Regions from separate parts of the Shewanella zhuhaiensis genome, predicted to be linked through region 4. Evidence: predicted binding sites of a transcription regulator. Region 4 holds the regulator's gene; each other region holds the start of a gene.
What was found. The regulator sigma-54, encoded in region 4, starts transcription at its own class of promoters, with help from an activator protein. The targets are predictions, from matches to a motif close to GTTGGCACGNNNNTNGNNT.
Positions count from the first base shown of each region.

Region 1: MJ923_RS01760 (P-II family nitrogen regulator) is a predicted target of sigma-54. The motif match lies at 1,617-1,635, and genes of this name have one in related genera.
Region 2: flgA (flagellar basal body P-ring formation chaperone FlgA) is a predicted target of sigma-54. The motif match lies at 1,932-1,950, and genes of this name have one in related genera.
Region 3: MJ923_RS00890 (TorF family putative porin) is a predicted target of sigma-54. The motif match lies at 1,830-1,848, and genes of this name have one in related genera.

Region 1 covers NZ_JAKUDL010000001.1:414,855-418,999, reverse strand. Annotated here, with positions in the region: gene MJ923_RS01765 (ammonium transporter) at 1-1,222, opposite strand, end outside; gene MJ923_RS01760 (P-II family nitrogen regulator) at 1,235-1,573, opposite strand; gene MJ923_RS01755 (hydrolase) at 1,812-2,351, shown strand; gene nrfA (ammonia-forming nitrite reductase cytochrome c552 subunit) at 2,445-3,848, opposite strand; gene narQ (nitrate/nitrite two-component system sensor histidine kinase NarQ) at 4,094-4,145, shown strand, end outside.
Region 2 covers NZ_JAKUDL010000002.1:57,141-61,285, forward strand. Annotated here, with positions in the region: gene MJ923_RS05795 (flagella synthesis protein FlgN) at 140-565, opposite strand; gene flgM (flagellar biosynthesis anti-sigma factor FlgM) at 679-1,014, opposite strand; gene flgA (flagellar basal body P-ring formation chaperone FlgA) at 1,089-1,796, opposite strand; gene MJ923_RS05810 (chemotaxis protein CheV) at 2,001-2,921, shown strand; gene MJ923_RS05815 (CheR family methyltransferase) at 3,082-3,915, shown strand; gene flgB (flagellar basal body rod protein FlgB) at 4,058-4,145, shown strand, end outside.
Region 3 covers NZ_JAKUDL010000001.1:209,495-213,639, forward strand. Annotated here, with positions in the region: gene MJ923_RS00880 (putative bifunctional diguanylate cyclase/phosphodiesterase) at 1-61, shown strand, start outside; gene rimK (30S ribosomal protein S6--L-glutamate ligase) at 138-1,043, shown strand; gene MJ923_RS00890 (TorF family putative porin) at 1,087-1,776, opposite strand; gene MJ923_RS00895 (HU family DNA-binding protein) at 2,003-2,275, opposite strand; gene MJ923_RS00900 (response regulator) at 2,407-3,207, opposite strand; gene MJ923_RS00905 (hypothetical protein) at 3,320-3,706, opposite strand; gene MJ923_RS00910 (DUF4240 domain-containing protein) at 3,829-4,145, shown strand, end outside.
Region 4 covers NZ_JAKUDL010000006.1:56,423-60,567, forward strand. Annotated here, with positions in the region: gene lptA (lipopolysaccharide transport periplasmic protein LptA) at 1-139, shown strand, start outside; gene lptB (LPS export ABC transporter ATP-binding protein) at 136-867, shown strand; gene MJ923_RS15850 (RNA polymerase factor sigma-54) at 982-2,466, shown strand; gene hpf (ribosome hibernation promoting factor) at 2,497-2,784, shown strand; gene ptsN (PTS IIA-like nitrogen regulatory protein PtsN) at 2,787-3,230, shown strand; gene rapZ (RNase adapter RapZ) at 3,227-4,078, shown strand; gene MJ923_RS15870 (HPr family phosphocarrier protein) at 4,065-4,145, shown strand, end outside.

The DNA of each region.
Region 1 (4,145 bases), on a different contig from region 4:
CGGGATAGGCATCGATACCACAGTCGGACGCATCCATGCCATTGTACTCTTCCTCTTCGCTGACGCGGATCCCCATGGTCTTTTTGAGCACCAGCCACACCACAAAGGAAGCGCCGAACACCCAGGCAAAGATAGAGACAATGCCGAACAGCTGGCCGGTAAGAGTGGCATCGGCGTTTGACAGCGGCACAAGCAGCAACCCGAAGATACCGGCTACGCCGTGCACCGAAATGGCGCCCACAGGGTCATCGATACGCACACGGTCAAAGCCGACGATGGAAAACACCACCAGACCACCGGCCACCAGACCAATCACAGCCGCCAGCCCCAGTGAGGGTGACAAAGGATCGGCAGTAATGGCCACCAGACCGGCCAGGGCGCCGTTTAAGATCATGGTCAAATCTGCCTTGCCCCAAATCATTTTGCACACCACCAGCGCCGAGATGGCACCAAAAGCCGCTGCCGAGTTGGTGTTCACGAAAATCTTGCCTACCGAAGTAGCGTTGGCCGCATCAGATACCATCAGCTGCGAGCCGCCGTTGAAGCCAAACCAGCCCATCCACAGGATAAACATCCCCAGTGTGGCCATAGGCAGGTTGGAGCCAGGGATAGGATTTACCTGACCTTTGGGGCCATATTTGCCTTTACGGGCACCCAGCAGAATCACCCCGGACAGCGCCGCTGCAGCACCGGCCATATGCACAATGCCGCTGCCGGCAAAATCCACAAAACCTGCTGCGCTGACAAAGCCGCCGCCCCAGGTCCAGAAACCTTCAACAGGGTAGATAACTGCGGTCATCACCACAGAGAAAGCCAAGAAAGCCCACAGCTTCATGCGTTCAGCCACAGCGCCGGAGACGATGGACATGGAAGTGGCCACAAACACCACCTGGAAGAAGAAGTCAGATTCCAGCGAATGGTCGGCATCTGCCGCCTGGCTGCCAATCAGGGCACCAAAGCTTGGCAACCAGCCGCCTTCCGGGTTGTCCACGTACATGATGTTGTAGCCCACAATCAGGTAGGTGATACAGGCAATGGAGTACAGGCACACGTTTTTGGTCAGGATTTCAGTGGTGTTTTTGGAGCGCACCAGGCCTGCCTCCAACATGGCGAAACCCGCTGCCATCCACATTACCAACGCGCCGGATATTAAAAAGTAAAAGGTATCCAGTGCAAATCTCAGTTCGGCCACGGTCAGGCCCAGTTTGCTTAACTCTTCCATTTCCCCTCCCCCTTACAGTGCTTCGTCGTCGGTTTCGCCGGTACGAATACGCACCGCCTGCTCGAGATCGATAACAAAAATCTTGCCGTCGCCAATCTTGCCGGTGTGAGCAGCCTTTACGATGGCTTCCACCAACAGATCAACGTTTTCCGCCTTGGTGGCGATATCCAGTTTGATCTTGGGCAGAAAATCCACCTGATATTCGGCGCCCCGATACAACTCGGTATGCCCCTTTTGACGGCCAAATCCTTTGACCTCTGTTACCGTCATTCCCTCTATTCCCATGCCCGCAATGGCTTCACGCACATCGTCGAGTTTGAAAGGTTTGATGATTGCACTCACCAGTTTCATCCCGGCCTCCAGTTATTGTTGTCAGTCTGTTCTGGCTTAGGATTTACAAGCATCAGGCCAAGATTTCATCTTGCTGTTTTTATTGAAAATACCTTTTACGCACCCCAACATTGGTGCATAAAAACGCACAAATGAAGTGCAGCTATGCAGCCTATGCACCAAGCTGGTGCATATGACTTATGGCTTATTGGCATCGACGGGGAAAAGGAGTTTACTGGAGCAAAAAAGGAGATAACCCATGCTGACCCCAAACGAAACGGCCCTGGTTGTGGTAGATGTTCAGGGAAAACTCGCCCGCCTGATGCAAAACTCTGAAGCGCTGCACCAACAACTGATCACCCTGATAAGCGGCGCGCGTATTTTCGATATGCCCATACTGTGGCTGGAGCAACTGCCCGAAAAGCTCGGCTCCACCTCAGAAGAGCTGCAACTGGTGCTCGAAGGCCTAAGCCCCATCGCCAAGGAACACTTCAGCGCCTGGCCCTGCGATGCCTTTCGCGAAGCACTGCAGGCCAGCGGCCGTAAGCAGGTACTGCTGTGCGGCATAGAAACCCATATCTGCGTGTATCAGACCTGTCGCGACCTGTTGGACAATGGTTTTGGGGTGCATCTGGTGGCCGATGCCATGGGATCTCGCACCAGCGAAAACAAGGCGTTGGGACTGGAGATGATGCGCGAGGCCGGCGCCCGACTCACCAATGTGGAATCGCTACTGTTTGAGCTGCAACACCACGCGGTGGGCGACAGCTTCAGAGCGCTGCTGAAACTCATCAAATAAAGCCTGCACGCCACACGCCCGATGTAGCAGCGCAGCCAAAGAAAAGCCCCCGCGATGCGGGGGCTTTGAGTATGCAGGCTTGGGGTTTGCTGCTTACTTATAGGTCGCTTCGCGAGCCTTGGCTTCTTCTTCCCACTTGGGCAGCAGTTCTTTCTTGAACTTCTCTTTCTCAGCCTTCATCTTGTCCATGTCCATACCCAGGGCAGCCTGAGCTTTGGCCTTGGTAGAGATATCAGGCAGTTCGATAGGCTGTTTCACACCCTTGGTGGCCAGCAGCTGCGCCAGCTGTACGCGGGCATTGGCCGCCTTGTCTACCGCAGTACCCAGAACACGCAGGGCTTCGGCAGGGGCGTGAGCAGACACACCGTGAGAAGCAATCGCGTAGTCCCAGCGCCACTGAGCGTGACGAATGTTGGTCAGGATTGGCTTCATTTCTTCTTCGGTCGCACCGGCTTTCCAGGCGGCACCGGCTTCGAAGTGAGCGGCTACCAGCTGAGTTTCAGCCTTGCCTTTGAGCTCCATCACTTTTGACTTGTTGTCTTTGTAGACAGTCAGCATGTGCTCTTTGTCCTGGCTGTGACAGGTACCACAGGTTTCTTCGAAGCGATCGAATGGGTTACCCACTTTGTGATCGGTGAACTTCTTGCCCTGCTCGTTGGTCACTTTTGGCATGTGACAGTCAACACAAGACACATTGTTCTGACCGTGAGTACCCAGCTTCCAGGTTTCATAACCAGGGTGCTGCGCTTTCAGCATTGGGGTCTTGGATACGGCGTGGGTCCAATCAACAAACTGGATAGCATCGTAGTAAGCTTCCATGTTTTCAACAGTGGTGCCACCGTCCCATGGGAACTTCACGAAGCCCTTACGGCCGTCAACTTTCTCGAAGTAGTACTCAACGTGACACTGGGCGCACACCATGGACTCTTTGTCCTGCTTGGAGGCTTTGTCAAATGGAGTACCAATGGCTTCCATCGCGCGCTCAGCGAATGGGCGGGACAGACGCAGTTTAGGTGAGCCTTTCTCGTGGCAGTCGCTGCAACCAATGGTATTGGCCACTTCGGCGCCGCCCTTGGCCCACTTGCCTTTAAAGTAGCCGTCCTCGCCCTGCTCTTCGATCAGGCGGGGTACGTCAGGGCTCTTACAGCTCCAGCACGCCATTGGCATTGGGCCGTCTTCTGCAGAAGTCGGGCCGCCGGTACGCAGGGTGTTACGTACGTCGCTCAGGGCATACATGTGACCGCGCGGTGCATTGTAATCTTTGGCAAAACCATAACCGGCCCACAGAATAACCAGCGCAGGATCCTGACCAAGGGCATCGGTCAGAGCTTCGCTTTCGGCAGTGGCATGCCAGCTGTTGTATTGCTTACTGAATTTGTCTTTGTATACTTCACTGCGTGGCTCGGTTTTTTCACTGGCCATCGCGCCGGCAGCTACAAAGCTGGCGGCGACCAATGCGCTGAGCGCAAAGGATTTTCCGTTAAGCTTTTTCACCATCTCATCTCCGTGTTGCGTTATTGTGTTTCTGAATATCCACGACATCTCCAGGGTCAAAGTTAGACCTGATCCCCCCCTTATTACATACCCCATAAGGGGTATCAGAGCTAAAGTTTGCACAAGATCAACATATGGATGTGTCTTTGTTCACACTTTTGCTGCTTAAGGGATGTGGTAAAGAAAAAGCTAATGTAGAACATACACTTTAGTCGTAAACACTCCGACACCGATTTACAGGGAGCGCCATGAAACGCGGCAGCCTGACGTCCAAAATTCTCGGTCTGATGATGATCCTCA
Region 2 (4,145 bases), on a different contig from region 4:
ATTTGATTCCAGCGTGTTTGGCTGAAGCACTGTCAGTGCGTTTGCTGAAACGGAGCTGCTCAGTTGCAGGTTCCGGCTCAGGTTAAAAATCCAGGCTTAGGTTCAGATTAAGCCTTCGAGGTTTGGGCTTGGGAAACGCTCACACTTCGATGCTGTTACCGAGCGTAGAAATAGTGGAGGTTTTGCCCTTGTCGGTGTAGGTGAGGGAGCTTGCGTTACGGCTAACCTGAAGCGCCTGGGCCAGACGGTTAATACTGGCTTCATTGTGTTCTATCAGCTGGGCATTGAGCTGATTGGCCTGCTTGCAGCGAAGCAGCGTGGCCTGGGCGGCTTCTACCTTGCCCACCAGGGCCTGCTCTTCTGTCAGCAGCTGTTTGTCGGGATGCAGCGACAGCGCGTCATCATTCTTTTTGAGTGCCAGCAGGGCGGCAGATTTTGTTTCGGCGAGGCGTAGCAGCTCACTGGCGTCCTGGGCTATCAGCGCGGTCTTTTCGGCGTCTATCAGGACAAGCAGCTCGTCTAGCAGGGATTGCTGGTGGTCGAGCAGGGAAGTGAGTTCATTCATGGGGAAACCTCAGGCCGTGTTTGCAAAAATTTGGCGAATACAGATTACAAATTTTAAATGCAAAAAGCCGGCCACTGTTGAGTGACCGGCCGCAACCCGATGCCAAAGAAGGCTTATGCGTCTTGGTCGAGATCCTGCATTTCTTTTTCGAAGCGGGCGATATTGGCAGCCAGCTTCTCAGGATCGATTTTGTAGCGGCCTTCGGCGATAGCCTGCTTGATTTCGGCCACTTTCTTCTGGTCGACTTCAGGCAGCGATGCCAGCTTGGACTGGACACTTTGCAGTTGCTGGGCCTGACTGGTGATCACGAAAGAGTCTGCTTTTTGCGGCACCTGAGCCTGCGCAGTTTGTGCGGCAGAAGCCTGGGCACTGCGGGCGCTGGTCAGTGGGCTTGCGGTGTTGCCGACACGGTTGGCGGCGGCATTATTTTTGGGTAATTCGATGGCCATCGGGGGCTCCAGTGTTACGGATTCGGGTTTCTTAGCACTCTTATCGGCCGTAGCCAGCAAAGCTTTAGGGTATTTTACATTTTGACTTCCACTTCGCCAACGCCGATGACAGTGGCTTCCAACACCTTGTTTGAGTTGGTGTTTCTGATGCGAATTCGGTCACCTTCGTTACCATCCGCCAAGGCTTCGCCCAAGGTTTTTATCTCAAAGCTCGCAGTTTTTGCATAAATCGATACCGCATCGCCTTTGCAGACAAAACACAGATTGGCGGCAAAAATTGGCGAGTCCTGTGCAATACGGCGTTTGACCCGGGTGCCCAGCAACTGACCTGTATCGGCAAATTGCTGGCCGCGCAGCACGGTTTTATCAACATAGCGCACTTCAACGGCGGCTTCATCGAGCAAATCGCCACTTGCCAGGGGCCGTTTGGCCACCACCACGGGAAAGAGGATTTCGGCTCTTACCGAGAGAAACATTTGCCAGGGGTAGTCGAGATCCGGGCTGGTGCAGCTGATGCGTACGGTATTGTTGCGGGAGATGGGTCTGTCGCTGGCCAGGCGCGCACTGACGGGCCCCTCACAGCGGGGCAGGTTGACCCGGCTGTCGAGGCTTTGGGCCTGGATGCTTATCTTGGCTCCGGCCGGGGCGTCAATTTTTTTGGCAACCGCCTCTTCAGCCGCCGCGGCGATGGCCGATAAGTTGGGTTGTTGTGGGATCTGTGTAGCCGATGCCCCAGTTACCCATAAAAGGCTTGCCAAAAATTGTGCTAACTTTACTTTCATAATGAACAGACTAGCGTGTCACGCCAGAATACACCTATACTTTCTGTCAGGGCCGGACCACCTTTGTACAAGCTTGCTGGCATGGCTGTCAGAAGATTGACGAAGTTGGGGCACAGGTTGTCGGTGACAATTCGAAAGCAAGTTACATGCCTATGCTCCGCGGAGCCCGGGGCGCCATTCAATCAAGACAACTAAGGCGAAGTTATGTCGAGCATTCTTGAGTCAGTCAACAAGCGTACCCAACTGGTGGGACAAAACCGTCTGGAGTTGCTGCTGTTCAAATTGAACGGGCGTCAGCGTTTCGGGATCAACGTATTCAAGGTAAAAGAAGTCCTGCAGTGCCCCCCTTTGACCGGTCTGCCCAAACTCAATCCTTATGTGCGGGGCGTTGCCCACATCCGTGGCTCGACCATTTCGGTTATCGACTTAAGTGCGGCAACCGGTGGCCGCCCCATCGAGAACACCCAAAACTGCTTCATTATTATTTCTGAGTACAACCGCAGTGTGCAGGGCTTTTTGGTGAGCTCGGTCGAGCGCATCATCAACATGAATTGGGAAGCCATTATGCCGCCACCACAGGGGGCCGGGCGCTATTCCTACCTGACTGCGGTAACCGAGATTGAAGGCGAGCTGGTAGAAATTCTCGATGTGGAAAAAATCCTCGATGAAATCAGCCCGGTTAAGACCTCGATTTCTGAAGATGTGGACGCCACGCTGACCATCGACCGTGAGCAGCACTTCCACATTATGGTGATCGACGACTCTGCTGTAGCCCGCAAGCAAATTATCCGTTCACTGACTTCCCTTGAGCTGCAAATCGATACCGCCAAAGACGGTCGTGAAGCCCTGGAGAAGCTCAAAGCCATTGCCAGTGAAGTGAATAATGTGGCCGACGAAATCCCGCTGATCATCTCAGATATCGAGATGCCGGAGATGGATGGTTATACCCTGACGGCAGAAATTCGTGATGACCCCAAGCTCAAAGACATCAAGGTGATTTTGCACACCTCCCTTAGCGGCGTATTTAACCAGGCCATGGTGCAAAAGGTGGGCGCGAATGACTTTATTGCCAAGTTCAACCCTGATGAATTGGCAGCAGCGGTGAACAAACACCTGAGCTTATAACTGTGATGGCATTCCCCTTGGGTGGGGTTATACTCCACCAAGGGAGCTTGTGTTCCCTCAGGTGATAATGTATAAAGCAGCGCTTGTTTTTGGGGAATAAAATCAGAAGGTTAACAGGATGTTGCGTTAATCTTCTCCACTAAGTGCAGGATGGGATACAGTGTCGGACAAATCACTGGCTGAAGCGGAATATAATCAATTCAGGTTGTTCCTTGAGCAACACAGCGGCATAGTGCTTGGCGAAAACAAGCAGTATCTGGTCCGCAGCCGCCTGGCGCCTCTGATGGGCAAATACAACCTGCCATCCCTGTCTGAAGTGGTTAAGCATTCAATGAAACCCACCGAGCGGCAATTGCGTGCCGAGGTGATTGATGCCATGACCACCAACGAGACCCTTTGGTTTCGTGATAAGTACCCCTTCGAATTGCTCGGCAATACCCTGTTGCCCGAATACGCCCGTCTCGGCCGGCCGTTGAAAATCTGGTCTGCCGCCTGTTCATCAGGGCAAGAACCTTACTCACTGGCCATGACCATCCTCGAGTTTCAGCAAAAGCGTCCGGGTGGACTGCCGGGGAGCGCCAGCATTCAGGCAACCGACTTGTCGCCCTCCATGCTGGAGCGCTGCAAACAGGCTGAATACGACAGCCTGGCGCTGGGGCGTGGTCTTTCCGATGAGCGCAAACGGGCGTTTTTCGACTCCTTGCCCAACGGCAACATGCGGGTAAAAGACAACGTACGCCGCATGGTGAGCTTCCGCGCTCACAACCTGCTGGAAAGCTATACCTTGCTCGGCAAGTTCGACATCATCTTTTGCCGCAATGTGCTTATCTATTTTGCCCCTGAGGCAAAGGCAAAAATCCTGCGGCAATTTGCTGCCGCCCTGAATCCCAAGGGCATACTGTTTCTGGGAGCATCCGAGTCGATTGCCGGTTTGACCGATGAATTTGACATGGTGCGCTGCAACCCTGGTATCTACTATCAGAAAAAGACTTGATGCAGTAACAATAAGATTTTTAAAAGAAAACCGACCTTTTATGGGTCGGTTTTTTTATGCCTGCAGCATAGTCTATGGCGTTATCCAATATTTGGCACATGAATTGCTTTTGTTTTGCCATTCAGGCGTAGGAGGCAATTTTATGGCGATCAGTTTTGATAAGGCTCTTGGGGTGCATCAGTACACCCTCGGGATCCGCGCAGAGCGGGCAGAAGTGCTGTCGAGCAATA
Region 3 (4,145 bases), on a different contig from region 4:
TGCGGCCACCTTTGAGCAGGAAGTGCTACTGCCGGCGGTGTCGAAATACCGGGTTGGCTGACTTGCCAAGGTGAGTCTATTACTACAGAATTTTCATATCCTTAAAAGAAGGCGGCTGGCCCGCTTTGGTTAACGTTATGAAAATTGGTGTGCTTTCTCAGTTCCCTGAACTTTACTCCACCCGTCGACTGGTGGAAGCCTGCGTATCCCGGGGACATGAGGCGCAGGTGATTAACCCCATCAATTGCTACATGAATATCAACTCGGTGAAGCCGAGCATTCATCTGGAAGGGGCAGAAGTGCCTCATCTTGATGCCATCATCCCCCGCATCCATGCCAGTGTGACCTTCTACGGCTGCGCCGTGGTGCGTCAGTTTGAGATGATGGGGGTGTATGCCGCCAACGATTCCATTTCCATTGCCCGTTCGCGGGATAAGCTGCGGGCGTTGCAGTTACTGTCCCGTAAAGGGGTTGGCATGCCAATCACCGGCTTTGCCAATAAGCCCCATGATATTCCCGACCTTATCAATATGGTTGGCGGTACGCCGCTGGTGATTAAGCTGCTGGAAGGCACTCAGGGTATAGGCGTGGTACTGGCGGAAACCCGTAAAGCTGCTGAGAGTGTGATTGAGGCCTTCCTGGGACTTAAAGCCAACATCATGGTGCAGGAATTTATCAAAGAGGCCAACGGCAGCGACATCCGCTGTTTCGTGGTGGGTGACAAGGTGGTAGCCGCCATGCGCCGCCAGGGGCCGGAGGGCGATTTTCGCTCTAATCTGCATCTTGGCGGCAGCGCCGAGAAAATCAAAATCACCCCTGAAGAGCGGAAAACCGCGGTAGCTGCGGTCAAGGCTATGGGCTTGGTTGTGGCCGGGGTGGATATTCTGCGCTCGTCCCGCGGGCCTTTGGTGCTGGAAGTGAATTCGGCGCCGGGCATCGAGGGCATAGAGCAGGCCACCGGCATCAAGGTGGCAGAGCCCATCGTCGAGCATATCGAGAAGATGGTGGCGGCCCGCAAAGCGAACCGCCCGGTTATTGCCTGATTGTCTGTGTCAGGTCGCTATTTGGCGATAGCCTTTAGCACTGTCACAGCCCGAAAGAGTATGCCCAGCGCAGTGCGACCTTGGGATCGTCTCCGTCAAGATCGGTGTCGGAGACGATAAAGCTCACATCACCCAGGTCGGTGCTCTTGGTAATGGCCGCCGAGTAGTCGCTGTAGCTCGATTCGTCGTACCAGCTGCTCACCACATCACCGCTGGAATAGCCGTAGTGGAAATCCAGGCTCAGACTGTCGCTCAGGGGAATGGACACCTCGGCGCTCAGGTAATCCATATCGTCATCTGACAATCCATCCGGCGCCAGGTCATTGCCGGCATGGATAACCCGGGCGTAACCCAGGGTCAGCCACTCCCAACTCACGCTGGCATAGAGCTCGCCAAAATCGATATCGGCATCCGCATCCGGATAGCCGTAATAGAGATAACCCACATCAAAACCAATAGCTTCGGTGATCTGGCCGCTGTAGCCGCCGTAAAGGTCGAGCTCAAAGGTAGTATCGTCGCCAAAGTCGACATTGGATGCCCAGAACCCTGCATAAAAGCCGCTGTCGTGGCTGTAATCAATGCCGCCATCCAGTGCCACGGCATCGCCGGTCTGGCTGATCCCGCGCCACAGGTAGTTGGAACTCACGCCAATATTGCCATCCAGTGCCGCCATTGCGGGTGAGCTGGCGGCCAGGGCGCCCAGTAGCAGTAAGCAAACAGGTGTTTTGGTCATCATATTCCCCTTAAGGTTGATATCGTGTTCTTTTTGTATGGTCGGGGGAAGAATTGCCAAACTTGTGCCAAAGATTAACCAATTGATATTAATGTGGTTTTTGTTTTGCTCTGTGACAGAAACGGGCAGACTGCCCTGTCGCTGGGCAAGAAATGCACAGCCATGGTGCGCAGACAATAAAAAAGCCTCCACAGGGAGGCTTTTAGCTACTACGTGAACTTATCGGTTAGTTAACGCTGTCACGCAGGGCCTTGCCGGCCTTGAACTTTGGAATGGTTGCCGCAGGGATTTTGATTTCCTTGCCGGTCTGTGGGTTACGACCGGTGCGCTCGGCGCGGGTGCTGGTTTCGAATGAACCGAAACCTACGATAGAAATCTTGTCGCCTTCTTTCATGGCGGCAGTCACAGCTTCTTCAAAGGATTTCAGTGCACGGCCAGCCTCGGCTTTGGTCAGGTCGGCGCTCTCGGCAATCTTGGCGATAAGTTCAGTTCTGTTCATAGCTAAATACTCGTCTTTCCGTGATTATTGTTTTAAAACTCGCCTAACATGCCACAGCCCTGAACGTTTGGGAAGCGGTTTTACTGCCCAAAATCCCGGCCGGGATCAATTTTTCAGGGGTTTTATCTCAATTAATTCTCATCCAGCAGCTGGTAAAGGATTTGCTTCACCAATTGTGGCTCAAAAGGCTTATCACACAAGGCATTGACGCCAGCCTGGCTGACGTTGGACAAATGCGCATCGTTGGCCTCGGACGATACCATCAGGATGGGAATATGGGATTGCTGGCTTTCGGTGCGGATAAACTGGGTCAGTGCCAGACCATCAACGCTGGGCATGTTGTAGTCGGTCACCACCAGATCGAACATTTGCTCGCGCATCAGGGCAATCGCCTCACTGCCATCACAGGCCTCGGTGATTTGGCGCATGCCAAGGTTGGTGAGGGTGCGGCGAATGACATTGCGGGCCATGCGGCTGTCGTCCACCACCAGCACCCGCAGGTCCTGCACATCGAAGTGGGACAAATCCAGCTCATCGTGGGACAGCAGGTCGATGGTCGCGTTGAGCGCCTTGCCCAGGTGCTCCTTGTAAAACGGCTTGGGCAGAATGGCGACCACGCCGGACTGTCGGAAAATCTCCAACTGCTCGCGGCGACACTCGCTGGACACCAGCATAAACTGAATATCCTGACAACCGGGTTCGGCCTTGATAAAGGTCAGCAGCGCCAGGGCGTCGCCATCGGCAAAATGCATGGCACTGGCAATCAGATCCGGCTTGTGGGCACGGATAAGCTCACGGGCCTCTTCCAGACCCGGGGCTGTTTCTATGTTCAGAATGCCCTCATCACGAAGGCGATTGATGATAATTTTGCGTTGTGTGTCTGATGGTTCAACCAACAGAATGGACAATTCACTCGGTGACAGTTGATGCATGTCGTCAAATACCAAAAAGCAGGCCGGTTCCGGCGCAGTTAAAGGGGCTGCAATCAGTGTAGCTGCCGGGGGCCATTACAGCGGGCACCTGGCCTCGGTTTGCTGCCGTTTATTATTGTTGTTGGCTCAAATAGGCCTTGGTTTTGCTGTGAAACGCCACCCACCACTGGAATGCCAACAAGGCAGCAATAGCGGCGGCAACCAGCGGCAGCGGGATTTCTTTGCCTTCGATAAACAGCTTGGCGTCTTCCGGGCTGATTTGGGTAGCGATAATGGCGGTCACCCCCAGGGCGGCGAAACCCAGCGTTTGAATGGCCACATAAATCCGCAGCGCCCACAGGCCCCAGTTGGCTCTGAGCACCAAGCCTATCAGTACAGGGATAACCCCCAGGGAAAACATATCCGGCGCGCCGGTGGTAATCAGTCTGCCAATGGCAAGAGCGGTAAACACCACATAGAGCACCAAGAGTACAAGCAGGGGAAATGGCGGGAGTTTCATGGGGATCCTCGTCACAGAAAGTCGGCCAAGTGTAGAAAAACCCAGAGGGTCAGTCCAGCTCGGCATCATATCCATGGCCAATACATTTGATATAAAATAGCGCTCCGAAAAGGAGACCCTGTATGACCGAAAACCAATTTTGGCAGTTGGTAACCCGCCAAAGCGCCGATGAATCTCAGGAAAGCCTGTGTGAGCGGCTGAAACTGGCGCTGGAGCCGATGGACAATGACCAGCTGAAAGCCTTCGATAAATGGTTTGGGCAGAAGATGCGTCAGGCCTATACCTGGCCGCTGTGGGGCGCCGCCTACGTGGTGACCGGATGTGACAGCGACTACGGCTTTGCCGAGTTTCGCAGCTTTTTGATTTCCCTTGGTCAGGAATGGTTTGAGCGTATTGTGGCGAACCCGGATGCCCTGGCTGGATTGCCTGGCTGGCCGAC
Region 4 (4,145 bases):
GCAGCAGCTCAGCTCGCAAAGCAGCGGTAAAAAAGACGATCAGGTGATCACCATCATCAAACCTGAGAACTACCAGCAGGAATTGCAGGACAAAGGCGAGCAAGACCAGCCTCAACCCCAGAAAGAGAAGCAGCAATGACGGCACTGACCCTGAAGGCCAGCAACCTCGCCAAGAGTTACAAAAACCGTCAGGTGGTCAAAGATGTCAGCCTCACGGTGAATACCGGTCAGGTGGTTGGCCTGCTCGGCCCCAACGGTGCCGGTAAAACCACCACCTTCTACATGGTGGTGGGTCTGGTGCAAAGCGACAAGGGCAGTATTCACATCAATGACGATGACCTGACCCTCGACCCCATGCACCTGCGAGCCCGCAAAGGCATTGGCTACCTGCCCCAGGAGGCCAGCATCTTCCGCAAGCTGTCGGTACGCGACAACATCATGGCCGTGCTGCAGATGCGTAAAGAGCTCAGCAGCGATGAGCGTGAAGAGTTGCTCGAGCAACTGCTGGAAGAGTTCCACATCACCCACATCCGCGACAACGCCGGTATGTCACTCTCAGGTGGTGAACGTCGCCGGGTGGAAATTGCCCGTGCACTGGCCGCCAACCCACGCTTTATCCTGTTGGATGAACCCTTTGCCGGGGTTGACCCCATTTCGGTTATCGATATCAAAAAGATTATCGAACAGCTGAAAAACCGCGGTCTTGGGGTGCTTATTACCGACCACAACGTGCGTGAAACCCTGGATGTGTGTGAAAAAGCCTACATCGTCAGCCACGGCAGCCTGATTGCCGAAGGCACACCTGCCGAGATCCTGGACAATCAGCAAGTGCGTGCAGTGTACTTGGGTGAGCAATTCAGGCTATAGTTAAACAACAAAGCCTACCGTCTCATATCCGGTAAATCAGGGTGGCTATTGGCCGAAGAACCTGATAGATAAAAGCTTTCTACCTGAATTATTTAGTGAAGGATCCGCAGTACGATGAAAGCGTCGCTCCAGCTCAAACTGGGACAACAACTCACCATGACGCCACAGTTGCAGCAGGCCATTCGTCTGCTTCAACTCTCCTCGCTTGAACTGCAACAGGAAATTCAACAAGCCCTCGACGCCAATCCGCTGCTGGAAATGGACGATGATCGCCTCGATGGCGATCAGTACGATGCCGATGGCGGCGACAAAGAGTTCGACGACAAATTCGATGAAGGCTCAGTATCAGCCAGCGCAGGTGATTCCGCTTCGGTAGAAACCTCCGAAGCCGTGACTCAGGAATCCATGCCGGATGAACTGCCCATGGACACTACCTGGGATGAAGTCTTCACCGCCGCTCCGGTTGCCGGCCCCGGCATCAGTCGCGACGACGACATGCCATTTCAGGGCGAAACCAGCGAAGGCCTGTACGAACACCTCGAATGGCAGAAAAATCTCACCCCTTTTTCGGATACCGATTTGGCCATTGCCACCGCTATCATTGATGCCATTGACGAAAAGGGCTATCTGACCCAAAGCCTGGATGAAATCCTCGAGGCCGTGGGCGATGAAGAGGTTGAGCTGGACGAAGTCGAGGCTGTGCTCAAGCGCATTCAACACTTCGATCCCATTGGTGTTGCAGCAAGGGATTTGGCCGAGTGCCTGCTGATCCAGCTGGGGCAGTTTGCCGCTGATACGCCGCATCTGGATAACGCCAAGCTGCTTATCCGTGAGCATCTGGACCTGATTGCCAACCGCGACTTCCGCACCCTGATGCGGAAAACCCGCCTCAAGGAAGAAGAACTCAGAGACGCCATAGTGCTGATCCAGAGTCTGAATCCCCGTCCGGGCGAGAACGTCACCAGCACCAAGGAAGAGTACGTGATCCCTGACGTGTCGGTGAGCAAAAAGAATGGTCGCTGGGTGGTGGAGCTGAACCCGGATTGCATGCCTAAACTGAGTGTGAATCAGCAGTATGCAGCGCTGGCGCGCACCAGCCGCAATCAGTCAGACAGCCAGTTTATCCGAGGCCATCTGCAAGAGGCCAAGTGGTTTATCAAGAGTCTGGAGAGCCGCAACGACACCCTGCTCAAGGTGGCCAACTGCATAGTGCAATTCCAGCAGGGCTTTTTTGAGTACGGTGAAGAGGCCATGAAACCCATGGTGCTCAACGATATCGCCGAGGCGGTGGAAATGCACGAATCCACCATCTCCAGGGTCACCACTCAAAAGTACATGCATACCCCGCGGGGTATCTTTGAACTGAAATACTTTTTCTCCAGCCATGTCGGAACCGAAGATGGCGGAGAGTGCTCTTCTACTGCAATCCGCGCCTTTATCAAAAAGCTGGTTGCAGCGGAAAACCAGAAGAAGCCGTTAAGCGACAGCAAGATGGCAGAACTTCTGGCGGAACAAGGAATCAACGTTGCCCGACGCACCATCGCCAAATACCGAGAGGCGATGCTGATACCACCGTCGAATCAGCGTAAGAGTTTGTAACCCAACCGAGGTCATTGGAGGAAAGTGTCTATGCAAATCAACCTGACAGGGCATCACATCGAAATCACCGACTCACTGCGCGACTACGTAGAGAGTAAATTCTCCAAGCTTGAACGCCATTTCGAACAGATCAATAATGTGCACGTTGTTCTCAATGTTCAGAAATTGCAGCAAATCGCAGAAGCCAAGCTTCACCTCAACGGAGGCGAAGTATTCGCCACCTCAGAACATGAAGACATGTACGCCGCCATTGACGCCCTGATTGATAAACTGGACCGTCAGGTAATTAAACACAAAGAGAAACTGACCAAACATTAACGATGGAACTAAGTACCATCCTGGCGCCGGAGTGCACTAGCTGTGCCACTCCGGGCAGCAAGAAAAAGGTACTGGAACTGATTAGCGATCTCGCCGCAGCCCAGTACCCTTCCCTCTCTTCCCAAGAGATCTTTGAAAGCCTGCTGGCCCGTGAAAAAATGGGTAGCACCGGCATTGGTAATGGCATTGCCATTCCCCATGGTCGCCTGGGTAGTATCGACAAACCTCTCGCCGTACTCATCAAATGCGAAGAAGCCATTGGCTACGATGCCATCGACAAACAGCCGGTGGACATACTGTTCGCGCTGTTGGTGCCATCTGACCAATGCCAACAGCATCTGAGTACCCTGGCAGCCATGGCCGAAAAGCTCAACGACAAGCAAGTGTTGAAGCAACTGCGTAAAAGCCATGATGAAAAGGAACTCTACCAGGTAATCACAGGATGAAACTCGTCATCGTTTCCGGCCGCTCCGGCTCAGGGAAATCCGTTGCCCTGCGGGTACTGGAAGACCTCGGCTATTACTGCGTCGATAACTTGCCGCTGACCCTGATGGGCCCCTTACTGGAGCAGCTCAAAGGCAGCAGCGACAAGGTCGCCATCAGTATCGACATTCGCAATATGCCTGAGCAGGAAAAAGCGCTGGAACAGGAGCTTGCCAAACTGCCGCCAGGGGTTGAGCTCACCAGTTTCTTCCTCAACTCCAGCGATAAGGTGCTGCTGAAACGCTACAGCGAAACCCGTCGTCTGCATCCATTGTCACGCAGCAAAGTGTCACTTCAGGAAGCCATCAAACTCGAAGGCAAACTGCTTGAGCCTGTGTCGCAATTGGTGGACCACTACATAGACACCTCCAATCTGAACGTCTATGAGCTGGCCGATGCCGTCCGGCAAATTCTGCTGGGGCGCACCGACAAAGAGCTGGTGATCATCTTTGAATCCTTTGGCTTCAAGCATGGCATGCCCACCGAGGCCGACTTTATGTTCGACGCCCGTTTCTTGCCAAATCCGCACTGGGAGCCAGCCCTTCGGCCGATGACCGGATTGGATGAGCCAGTGAAGCAGTTTTTGGAGCGTCAGGTACTGGTCAACAAGTACATCTGGCAAATCGAAAACCTGCTGGAAACCTGGCTGCCGCATCTGGAGCGTAACAACCGCAGTTACCTGACCATCGCCATAGGTTGTACCGGTGGTCAGCACCGCTCGGTATACATTGCCGACCAGCTGGCCAAACGTTTTGCCAACTCGCACCATAAGGTCGAAGCACGCCACAGGGAACTCGATGCCAAGGCTTGAGCGCGATATCACCATAGTCAATAAACTCGGATTACATGCCCGTGCCGCCACCAAGCTGGCGGTACTG